Regions from separate parts of the Agromyces sp. G08B096 genome, predicted to be linked through region 3. Evidence: predicted binding sites of a transcription regulator. Region 3 holds the regulator's gene; each other region holds the start of a gene.
The links. Region 3 encodes HrcA, which represses chaperone genes, less so after heat shock. Its sites were predicted from a motif close to TTNGCACTCGNNNNNNNCGAGTGCNAA; they were not measured.

Region 1: groES (co-chaperone GroES) is a predicted target of HrcA. The motif match lies at 1,278-1,304, and genes of this name have one in related genera.
Region 2: ABIQ69_RS03020 (Hsp20/alpha crystallin family protein) is a predicted target of HrcA. The motif match lies at 1,318-1,344, and genes of this name have one in related genera.

The regions. Positions count from the first base shown of each region.
Region 1 is NZ_CP158374.1:897,183-900,414, reverse strand. It holds gene rarD (EamA family transporter RarD) at 1-804, opposite strand, end outside; gene groES (co-chaperone GroES) at 907-1,203, opposite strand; gene ABIQ69_RS04490 (SAM-dependent methyltransferase) at 1,352-2,542, shown strand; gene ABIQ69_RS04485 (DUF4190 domain-containing protein) at 2,543-3,043, opposite strand; gene ABIQ69_RS04480 (DUF4190 domain-containing protein) at 3,054-3,232, opposite strand, start outside.
Region 2 is NZ_CP158374.1:620,469-623,700, reverse strand. It holds gene ABIQ69_RS03030 (hypothetical protein) at 113-373, shown strand; gene ABIQ69_RS03025 (hypothetical protein) at 455-697, shown strand; gene ABIQ69_RS03020 (Hsp20/alpha crystallin family protein) at 785-1,222, opposite strand; gene ABIQ69_RS03015 (TetR/AcrR family transcriptional regulator) at 1,397-1,999, opposite strand; gene ABIQ69_RS03010 (hypothetical protein) at 2,075-2,440, opposite strand; gene ABIQ69_RS03005 (glucose 1-dehydrogenase) at 2,559-3,232, opposite strand, start outside.
Region 3 is NZ_CP158374.1:1,893,267-1,896,498, reverse strand. It holds gene ABIQ69_RS09185 (DUF4870 domain-containing protein) at 1-187, opposite strand, end outside; gene ABIQ69_RS09180 (DUF4870 domain-containing protein) at 289-807, opposite strand; gene hrcA (heat-inducible transcriptional repressor HrcA) at 994-2,016, shown strand; gene dnaJ (molecular chaperone DnaJ) at 2,070-3,170, shown strand; gene ABIQ69_RS09165 (16S rRNA (uracil(1498)-N(3))-methyltransferase) at 3,205-3,232, shown strand, end outside.

The DNA of each region.
Region 1 (3,232 bases), 1.0 Mb from region 3:
CTGGATGAACGGCGCGAAGTACTGGATGAAGCCCATGTGGATGAGCGGGAGCCGGCGCGAGGCCGCGGCGAACAGCAGCAACGGCACCGCCGTGACGGCTCCGGCCAGGAGCAGGAGCACGGTGTGCCAGGCGCCGCCCTGGCCGAGCGTCAGCCCGGTCGTGGAGGCGACGACGATCAATTGGACGACCGCGACCGGAGCGAGCCACGCCGTCTCGAGCGTGAGCCCCGAGACCGCGTCGACCTTCGGCCCCACCCGCTTCTTGATGAGCCCGTAGACGCCGAACGAGAACGCGAGCACGAGGGCGATCCACGGGAGCTGGCCGTAGCCGACGGCGAGCACCACGACGGCGACCAGACTGATGCCCACCGCGATCCACTGCGTCGCGTTCAGCCGCTCGCGGAGCACCAGGACCCCGAGGAAGACGGTCACGATCGGGTTGATGAAGTACCCGAGCGCCGCCTCCACGACCTGCCCCGAGAGCGTGGCGTAGACGTAGGTCTGCCAGTTGACGAAGATCAGCACGCCGGCGAGGCCCATGGTGAGGACCACGCGACGGTCGGCGAGCAACGCGATGAAGGTGCGCCAGGCCCGCGTCACCATGATGAGCAGGGCGCAGAACACCAACGACAGCAGGATGCGCCAGGCGACGATCTCGAACGGACCGGTCGGTTCGAGGGCGAGGAAGTAGATGGGCAGCACGCCCCACAGCACGTAGGCCGAGATCGCGAACAGCAGGCCGGACCGGCTGATGGCGCTCTGCGTCGAGCCGCCGGGCGGCTCGGTGGTGGAGGGGGTGCGCACCGGGAAAGCCTACGCCCGCCCGGCGACGTGGGCGCGATGGCGGGACACGACGAGGCCCGGGCGTCGTGTGGACGCCCGGGCCTCGGGAAAGCGGTCGACCGATTAGCGGACGACGACCGCCAGCACGTCGCGAGCCGACAGCACGAGGTACTCCTCGCCGCCGAACTTCACCTCGGTGCCGCCGTACTTCGAGTACAGCACGCGGTCGCCGACGGCGACGTCGAGCGGGACGCGGTTGCCGTTGTCGTCGATGCGGCCGGGGCCCACCGCGACGACCTCGCCCTCCTGGGGCTTCTCCTTCGCGGTGTCGGGGATCACCAGACCAGACGCCGTGGTCTGCTCGGCCTCGACCTGCTTGATGACGATGCGATCCTCGAGCGGCTTGATGGAAACCGACACGGTTGACCTCTTTCTAGACGAAGACTTGGTTAGCAGCCTCACGCTGAGAGTGCTAACACGAGTGTAGGCAGTCTCTGGCACTCATGCAACGTGAGTGCCAATGGTTCGTCGAGCGGATGCCTCGCGACCGCGGTGCTAGCGTGGCCGGGTGGACCGCGCCGAGCTCGTCGAACTCCTCTCGCCCGAGGGCCTCCGGCTGCTCGACTCGCTGCCGGAATGGGATTCGAAGGCCGACGTCGTCCGCACGGTCGCCGAATTGCGCAAGCGCGGCCACTCCCCCGCCCTCGTCGCCGCCGTCCTCAGCCAGGCGAAGCTCAGGCACCGGGCGCGCGCGAAGTTCGGCGTGTTCGCCGAACGCATGCTCTTCACCGAAGCCGGACTCGAGCAGGCGACGCGCCTCCAGGTGGCCGCGCTCCATGCCGGCCGCTTCGCCCGCGCCGGCATCGGCCACGTCGCCGACCTCGGCTGCGGCATCGGCGGCGACGCGCTCGCCTTCGCCGCGGTCGACCTCGAGGTGACCGCGGCCGACGCCGACGAGGTGACGGCCGCGATCGCCGCATTCAACCTGACGCCCTTCCCGCGGGCGAGCGTGCTGCACGCCCGCGCCGAGGAGGTCGCCCTCGGCGGCATCGGTGGGGCCTGGCTCGATCCGGCACGCCGGACGACCTCGCGCGGCCGCACCGCCGCCCGCATCGCGCACCCCAGCGCGTACAGCCCCGGCCTCGACTTCGCGTTCGGGCTGGCCCAGCGGATGGCGGTGGGCGTGAAGCTCGGCCCAGGCACCGACCGCGACGTCGTGCCCGCCGGCACGGAGGCGCAGTGGGTCTCGGTCGACGGCGACGTCCTCGAGCTCGCGGTCTGGTTCGGGCCGCTGGCGCGGCCGGGAGTCGGCCGCTCAGCCCTCGTCATCCGTGGCGACCATGCCGCCGAGCTCACCGCGGCGGCCGACACCGAGGACGCGCCCGCCGGGCCGCTCGGCGAGTACCTGTACGAACCCGATGGCGCGGTCATCCGCGCGCGGCTCATCGGAGATCTCGCCCGCGCGAACGGAGGCTGGATGCTCTCGGAGGGCATCGCCTACGTCACCGCCGACCGGGCGTTCGACTCCCCGTTCGCGCGGGGGTTCCGCGTGCTCGACCGGCTGCCGAACGACGAGCGGCAGCTCCGCCAGGAGCTCGCGCGCCGGGGCATCGGAAGCCTCGAGATCAAGAAGCGCGGCGTCGATGTTGACCCCGCGGCACTGCGCACGCGGCTGAAGCCCAAGGGCGACGAGGCGGCGACCATCGTCGTCACGAAGGAGCTCGGTCAGCGCGTCACGCTGCTCGTCGAGCGAAGCTGACTAGGCCGGGAGCGCGCCGTAGACGATGGCGTAGTAGCCGATCCACACGGCCGAGAAGACGAGGCCGGTGATGCCCGTGCCGATGGCGACGAACGCGAGCGTACGCCCGTGCTCCTCGCGCCGCAGGCCGAGCACGCCGAACACGATCGCGGCGATGGCGAGCGGGAGCATCCATCCGACGAAGAGCGACGCGAGTGCGCCGATCGAGCCGACGACCGCCCCGACCCAGCTGTAGACGCGTCGCTGCTCCTCCACCTCGTCGGTGGCGGCCGCCGCTTCGGCGACCGGGGCGCCTGGTCGATGCACGAGGAGGAGCTGACCGGTCGGCAGCTGCTGCAGCCGCCCGGTGTCGAACTGCTCCTCGACCTCCCGCACGGCGGGGTCGGCCTGGAACGTCGGGCCGCCGGGCCGGTACGGCGCGAGCAGATCCGGCCCCGGGCCGTCGCGGGACGAGCCGGGAGCCCCGCCTTCGGGCGGGACCCCCTGACGCTCGTCACTCATGGCGCGACGCTCAGTAGTTGTACTGGTACGAGTCGAACGAGGCGAGCGCGACGGCCCACAGCACGATCGACAGCAGGCCGATGGCGATGCCGACGAAGCCGAGGATGATGCCGGTCAGCCACATGGCCTTGGCGTGCGGCTCCTTCGAGCGGCCGATGAAGCCGAGCACCACGGCCGCGGCCGGGATGA
Region 2 (3,232 bases), 1.3 Mb from region 3:
GCTGTGGAGGACTGCTCCCCCGCGCAGGCGGCGTCAAGCCCCTGCCGACCCGACGTCCGTCGCGTGAGAGTGGAATGAGCGCGCGACCCTCGCGCGGATCGGAGGAACCACGATGACGGATGCCACGAGTCCCCGACCCTTCTCGCCTGATGCGGACGCGACCGACCTCGACGGCACGGACACCGATGTCGGCTTCGGCGACGCGACGGCTCAGCCGAACGACGACACCACCGCCGCGGGGGCCGAGTCGGGTGCCCAGACGGGCGACGAGTCCGCGCCCGATGACGCGGGCGGCACCGGCCTCGAGGGCGCGGACCCCAGCATCGACCGCGATGAGATGTCGCCCGATGATCTCGCCGCCGGTTCGAGCTGAGTCGATCCGAGCGCACAAGCACCCGGGACGCCGAGAACCCGAGCGACCCAGACCCAAGACGAACCGACGAAAGGACGAACCATGACCGATTCGACGACGCCGAACGGCACGAACGACGACGAGACGGCCGGCCTCGGCAGTGAGGCGCGCAACGACAGCGACACCGAGCAGACGACGGGCTCGCAGTCCGCGGACACCGAGCAGCGCACCGGTGAGCCGCGCGAGCCGAACCCCGACCGCCCGGGCGCCCAGGGCAACGACCAGCCGATGTCGGAGTCGACCGATGGCGGACTCGACGGCGGCGACCCCGGCGTCGAGGAGTGACTCACGTCGGCGGCGCACGTGCGTGCAGCGCCGGAACATGACGAAGGGCGGATGCCGAGGCATCCGCCCTTCATCGTGCGTGGCGCGTCAGCTCTCGCTCGACGCGACCTCCTTCGGCGCCTCCGCGGTGGCGGAGCGCACCTCGACCTTGCGGGGCTTCGCCCGCTCCGACACCGGGATGATCACGCTCAGCACGCCGTTGTCGTAGTGCGCGCTGATCGCGGCGGTGTCGATGCCGTCGCCGACGGTGAGCTGGCGCAGGAACGAGCCGCTCGGGCGCTCGTGCGCGAGCCACTGCACGCCCTCGCCGTCGCGCAGGGTGCGCTCGGCGCGGATCGTGAGTAGCTGGCCGTCGACGTCGATGTCGATCGAGCCCGGGTCGACGCCCGGCAGGTCGGCGCTCAGCACGTAGTGATCGCCGTCGCGGTGCAGGTCGATCGGCATCATGCGCGGCCCCTGCCTCGAGTCCAGCATGCTCGCGGCGAGGCGGTCGAGGTCGCGGAACGGGTCCCAGGTGACAGGCATGGTGTCCTCCTCGTGATGGTGCTCGCTCGATCGCGGAACACCCGCGATCGAAGGGGTTTGGAGAGTTGAGCCTCATCGGCTCAACTATCTCCAGATTAGCACTCGCGCACCGAGAGTGCCAACGGTTCGCCGAGGGCGATCCCGGCTGTGAAGACGGGGCCGACGGCGCTCCGATCACTCCTCCCCCGGCGCCTCCCGGGGCCACCACGACGGCATCAGGGCGTACACCCGCTCCGAGGCGTCCGCGACATCCGTCTCCTCGCCGAGCGCCCACGCCTCGAGTGCGCCGACGAGCCCGCCGGCGATGAACGCGGCGGCCTGCTCGATCGCGGCATCCGACCGGGGCGCACCCGGGACGCCCTGCTCGCGCCAGATCTCGAGCGCGATGCGCGCCCGGACGCGCAGCCGGTCGTCGAGCGCCGAGCGGAAGACGCCGCGGGTCGCCGAACCGAAGAGCGCGCGATACCCGGCACGCTCTTCGGCGACGTGCAGGAGGATCTCGCGCATCGACGCCAGGTACCGCTGCGCGATGTCCGCCGGACTCTCGGCGCCCGGCTCGACGTCGACCTCGGCGATGCGGTCGATGCCCTGGCTGAACTCGGCGAGCGCGAAGCCGGCCACCGAGTCGAAGTGCCCGTAGAACGTCGTGCGATGCACGCCGGCCTCGCGGCAGAGCTCGGCGACCGAGATGTCGTCGAGGCGCTTGCGCTCGAGCAGTCGCACGAGCGCCTCGCCGAGCGCGGCGCGCGTGCGGAGCTGGCGGGCGTCGAGCGTCATCCGATCAGGGTAGCGAGCCGACCTCGGGAACGGCCGAGCGGATGCCTCGCCCGGGCCATCGCGCTGCGCCGCGCGCTAGCGCTGACCCAGGAGCATCCCGCGCTCGGCGGTCTCGCGACGCACGGTCTCGACGAACTCGGCGTACGCGTTCTTCGTCTTGGCGTAGCCGATGGCGCCGCCCTTCACCGCGCCGAGCGCGCCGTCTTGATCGAAGCGGAGCCACGTGTTGCCGTGCTGGTCGACGCCGATGTCGAAGGTGAACGAGATGTGGAAGCCCTTCCCGGCCATCGCGCCGAGCCACACCGTCTTGGTCATGCTGCCGCGCTCGAGCTTGATGCGGCCAGGCGCGGGCGTCGTCGCCTCGTAGCCGTGGCGCTTCGCGATCTCGATGACGGCGGGCACCGTCTGCGTGTCGGGTCCGGCCAGGATCAGCTCGGTCATGGGGCGGGCTCCTCAGGGTGGGGGCGGAAGGGCCGGGTCGGCGGCTCGACCCTAGCGCACTGACAGAACGAGCGGATGCCCCGGGCCCGAGGCATCCGCTCGTCTGCGTTCGCGCGCCTCAGTCGGCGTAGTGCGCGAGGCCCGCGGTCTCGCCGCCGTCGGCGACGAACTCCGCGCCGGTCGAGAAGCTCGACTCGTCGCTGGCGAGGAAGAGCACGAGGTTCGACAGCTCGATGGGCTCGCCCTGCCGGTGCAGCGCGACGTGGCTCTGGCTCGCGTCGAGCCCCTCGGTCATCGGGGTGCGGATGCTGCCCGGGTGCACCGAGTTGACGCGGATGTTGTACTTGCCGAGGTCGAGCGCGGCGTTCTTCGTGAGCCCGCGCACGCCGAACTTCGCGGCGTTGTAGCCAGGCAGCGCCTCGTAGCCCTGCAGGCCCGCGGTCGAGGAGACGTTGATGATCGAACCCTTGCCCGACGCCTTCAGCGGCTCGATCGCGGCCTTGATGCCGTAGAACACGCCCGTCAGGTTGATGAGGATGATCTTGTCCCACGCCTCGAGCGTGTACTCCTCGATGGAGCCGAAGTTCGCGATGCCCGCGTTGTTCACGAGGATGTCGAGACCGCCGAACTCGTCGACGGCGACCTGCACGGCCGCCTGCCACTGCGCGAAATCGGTGACGTCGAGGTGGACGTAGCGGGCGTTCTCGCCGAGCTCGGCGGCGAGCGCCTCGCCTTCGGCGTCGAGCAGGTCGCCGATCACGACCTTGGCGCCCTCCTGCACGAGGAGGCGGG
Region 3 (3,232 bases):
TCAGGACGAGGTAGCCGATGAGCGCCGGCAGGAAGTTGAAGAGCGCGCCGCCGATGTGGATCAGCGTCGCCCAGAGCTTCTCGTCGGCCGGGCTGAGCGGCTGGCTCTGCTGGTACGGGCTGGCGGGCGGGGGAGGCGTCGGCGGCCCCGGAGGGGTCGGCGGCGTGGGAGGCGTTTGGTCGGACATGGAGGCTCCTTCTTCGTGCCCGTCATTCGCGGGTCGTCGCCATGTTCTCAGACGAGCGCGCCGGGGCGGAAGACCCGCCCCGGCGCGCCGGTGCCGCCCGCCTACTTGACGAGGCGGATGGCGAAGGGGTACCGGTAGCTGCCGCCGGCGTTCACGCGGACCGCGGCGATGATCGAGAAGACCACGTCGGCGACGACGATCGCCCAGGCCACGAGCCCGAACACGAAGCTCAGGCCGGCGAACGCCGCGAACGAGCCGAGGCCGAGCGCGGCGGCGAACACGATGCCGAGGATGATCGCGGACAGGATGGTCCAGACGAGGAGCGCGGCCACCACCGTGATCTGGAAGTTCAGCGCCTCCTTCGACTCCTGCCGGGTGAGCGCACCGCGCTTGCCGAGCGCGAGGAAGATGATGAGCGCCGGCAGGACGGCGAGGAGACCGGCCCAGCCGCTCAGCCCGCCGAGGATGATGAGCACGCCGCCGAGGTGGGCGAACATCGCCCACTGCTTGTCCTGGGCGGGGGTCAGCGGCTCCGCGGGGTGCGCCGGCTGCGGGGCCGGCGCCGAGGGCGGCGTCGGGGGGACGTTCGCGCCGGGGTTCGACGCGTCGGGGTCGGTCATGGGCTGCCTTTCGGACGGGAGGGATGGTGCCGCGATGCGCGCGGCGTCCGCGTGGGGACGGGGGAGTCGCGGACCTGCATACGGTAGCGTCGCGGCGGGACGCCCGGCAACGGCGGAGTCCCGGAATGTCGCGGTATCATTAGCACTCAGGCGAACGGAGTGCTAAGAACGGGAGGGCGAGGGTCGATGGTCTCGGAACGCGGACTCGCGGTGCTGCGTGCGATCGTGCAGGACTATGTCGCCTCCCGCGAGCCCGTCGGCTCGAAGTCGATCGTCGAGCGCCACTCCTTCGGGGTGTCCGCCGCGACGATCCGCAACGACATGGCCCTCCTCGAAGAGGAGGAGCTCATCGCCGCGCCGCACACCTCCTCGGGGCGCATCCCGACCGACAAGGGATACCGCGTCTTCGTCGACCAGCTGACCGACGTCCGGCCCCTGACCCCGGCGCAACGGCACGCGATCGAGACCTTCCTCGGCGAGGCCGGCGACCTCGACGAGCTCCTCTCGCGCACGGTAAGGCTCATCGCCCAGCTCACCAACCAGCTCGCCATCGTGCAGGTGCCGAGCTTCGCGAGCTCCCGCGTCCGCCACGTCGAACTCGTGCACCTCTCGCCGACGCGCGTGATGTGCATCCTGATCACCGACTCGGGTCAGGTCGAGCAGCGGCTCGTCGACCTCGGCGACGAGGTCGACGAGGAGACGCTCGCCTCGCTCCGCGTGCGCCTCAACGAGGTCGCCGACGGGCTGACGATGGCGGATGCCTCAGCCGCGCTCTCCGGCGAGATCGCGGGCGCCGACCCGCGTCACGCCGCCGTGCTCCACATGCTCGCGGCGACCCTCGCCGACCAGGCGCGAGCGCAGCGCGGCGACCGGCTCGTCGTCGCCGGCGCCGCGAACCTCGTCCGCACCGAGCAGGACTTCTCGGGCTCCATCCTGGGCGTCATCGAGGCCATCGAGGAGCAGGTCGTGCTCCTGCGCCTGTTCGGCGAGATGGCCGCCGACCCGCACGGCGTGGCCGTGCGCATCGGGCGCGAGAACGCGCCGTTCGGGCTCGCGGAGGCCTCCGTCGTCTCGAGTGCGTTCTCGGTCGCCGGCCGGGACGTCTCCCGGCTCGGCATCGTCGGCCCCACCCGCATGGATTACACCGCCAGCATGGCCGCGGTCCGGGCGGTCGCCCGGTACCTCTCGCGCACGCTCGGCGAGCACTGACCCGCGGCGGGCCGCGCGCCCGCCTGCACCACGATCGAAAGGAACCGCCCTCCGTGGCCGACCACTACGAGGTCCTCGGCGTCTCGCGCGACGCCACCCCCGATGAGATCAAGAAGGCGTACCGCCGTCTCGCCCGCGAGCTGCACCCCGACGTGAACCCCGGGGCGGAGGCATCCGAGCGCTTCAAAGAGGTCACGCACGCGTACGATGTGCTCTCAGACCCGCGCCAGCGCGAGCAGTACGACCTCGGCGGCGGCCAGGGCGGCTTCGGCGGCCAGGGCTTCGGCGGCTTCGGCGACATCTTCGAGACGTTCTTCGGCGCCGGCCAGCAGACCCGCGGGCCCCGGTCGCGCCGCGAGCGCGGCCAGGACGCCCTGATCCGGGTCGAGGTCGGCCTCGACGAGGTCATCTTCGGCACGCACCGCGACCTCGAGGTCGACACGGCCGTGGTCTGCGAGACGTGCCACGGCTCGTGCTGCCAGCCCGGTACCTCGCCCATCACGTGCGACATCTGCCACGGCACGGGCTCGATCCAGCGCTCGGTGCGCTCGCTCCTCGGCAACGTGATGACCTCGAGCCCGTGCGGCACGTGCCGCGGCTACGGCACGGTCATCGCGACGCCCTGCGCCACCTGCCAGGGGCAGGGTCGGGTGCGGGCGCGCCGCACGGTGCCCGTCGACATCCCCGCCGGCGTCGACACCGGCGTGCGCCTGCAGATGCCGGGCTCGGGCGAGGCCGGCCCCGCGGGAGGCCCGAACGGCGACCTCTACCTCGAGATCAAGGTGCGCACGCACGACGTCTTCAGTCGCAACGGCGACGACCTGCTGGCGACCCTCGAGGTCGCGATGACCGACGCGATCCTCGGCACCACCGCCACGATCCCGGCGCTCGACGGCGACGTGGAGGTCGAGCTGAAGGCCGGCACCCAGTCGGGCGAGATTCTCACCGTCAAGGACCGCGGCGTCACCAAGCTCCGCGGCTCCGGGCGCGGCGACCTCAGGATCGGCGTGCAGGTGGTCACGCCCACGAAGCTCTCGGGCAAGGAGCGGGCGCTCGTCGAGCAGCTCGCCGCGGCCAGGAAGCCGCACAAGCCCGAGCTCAGCCACTTCCAGCAGGGCCTGTTCGCGAAGCTCCGCGACCGGTTCCTCGGGTGACGGGCGAGCGGATGCCTCGACCGGAGCGGGCCCAATGAGCAGCCTCTACCTCGCCGAGTCCG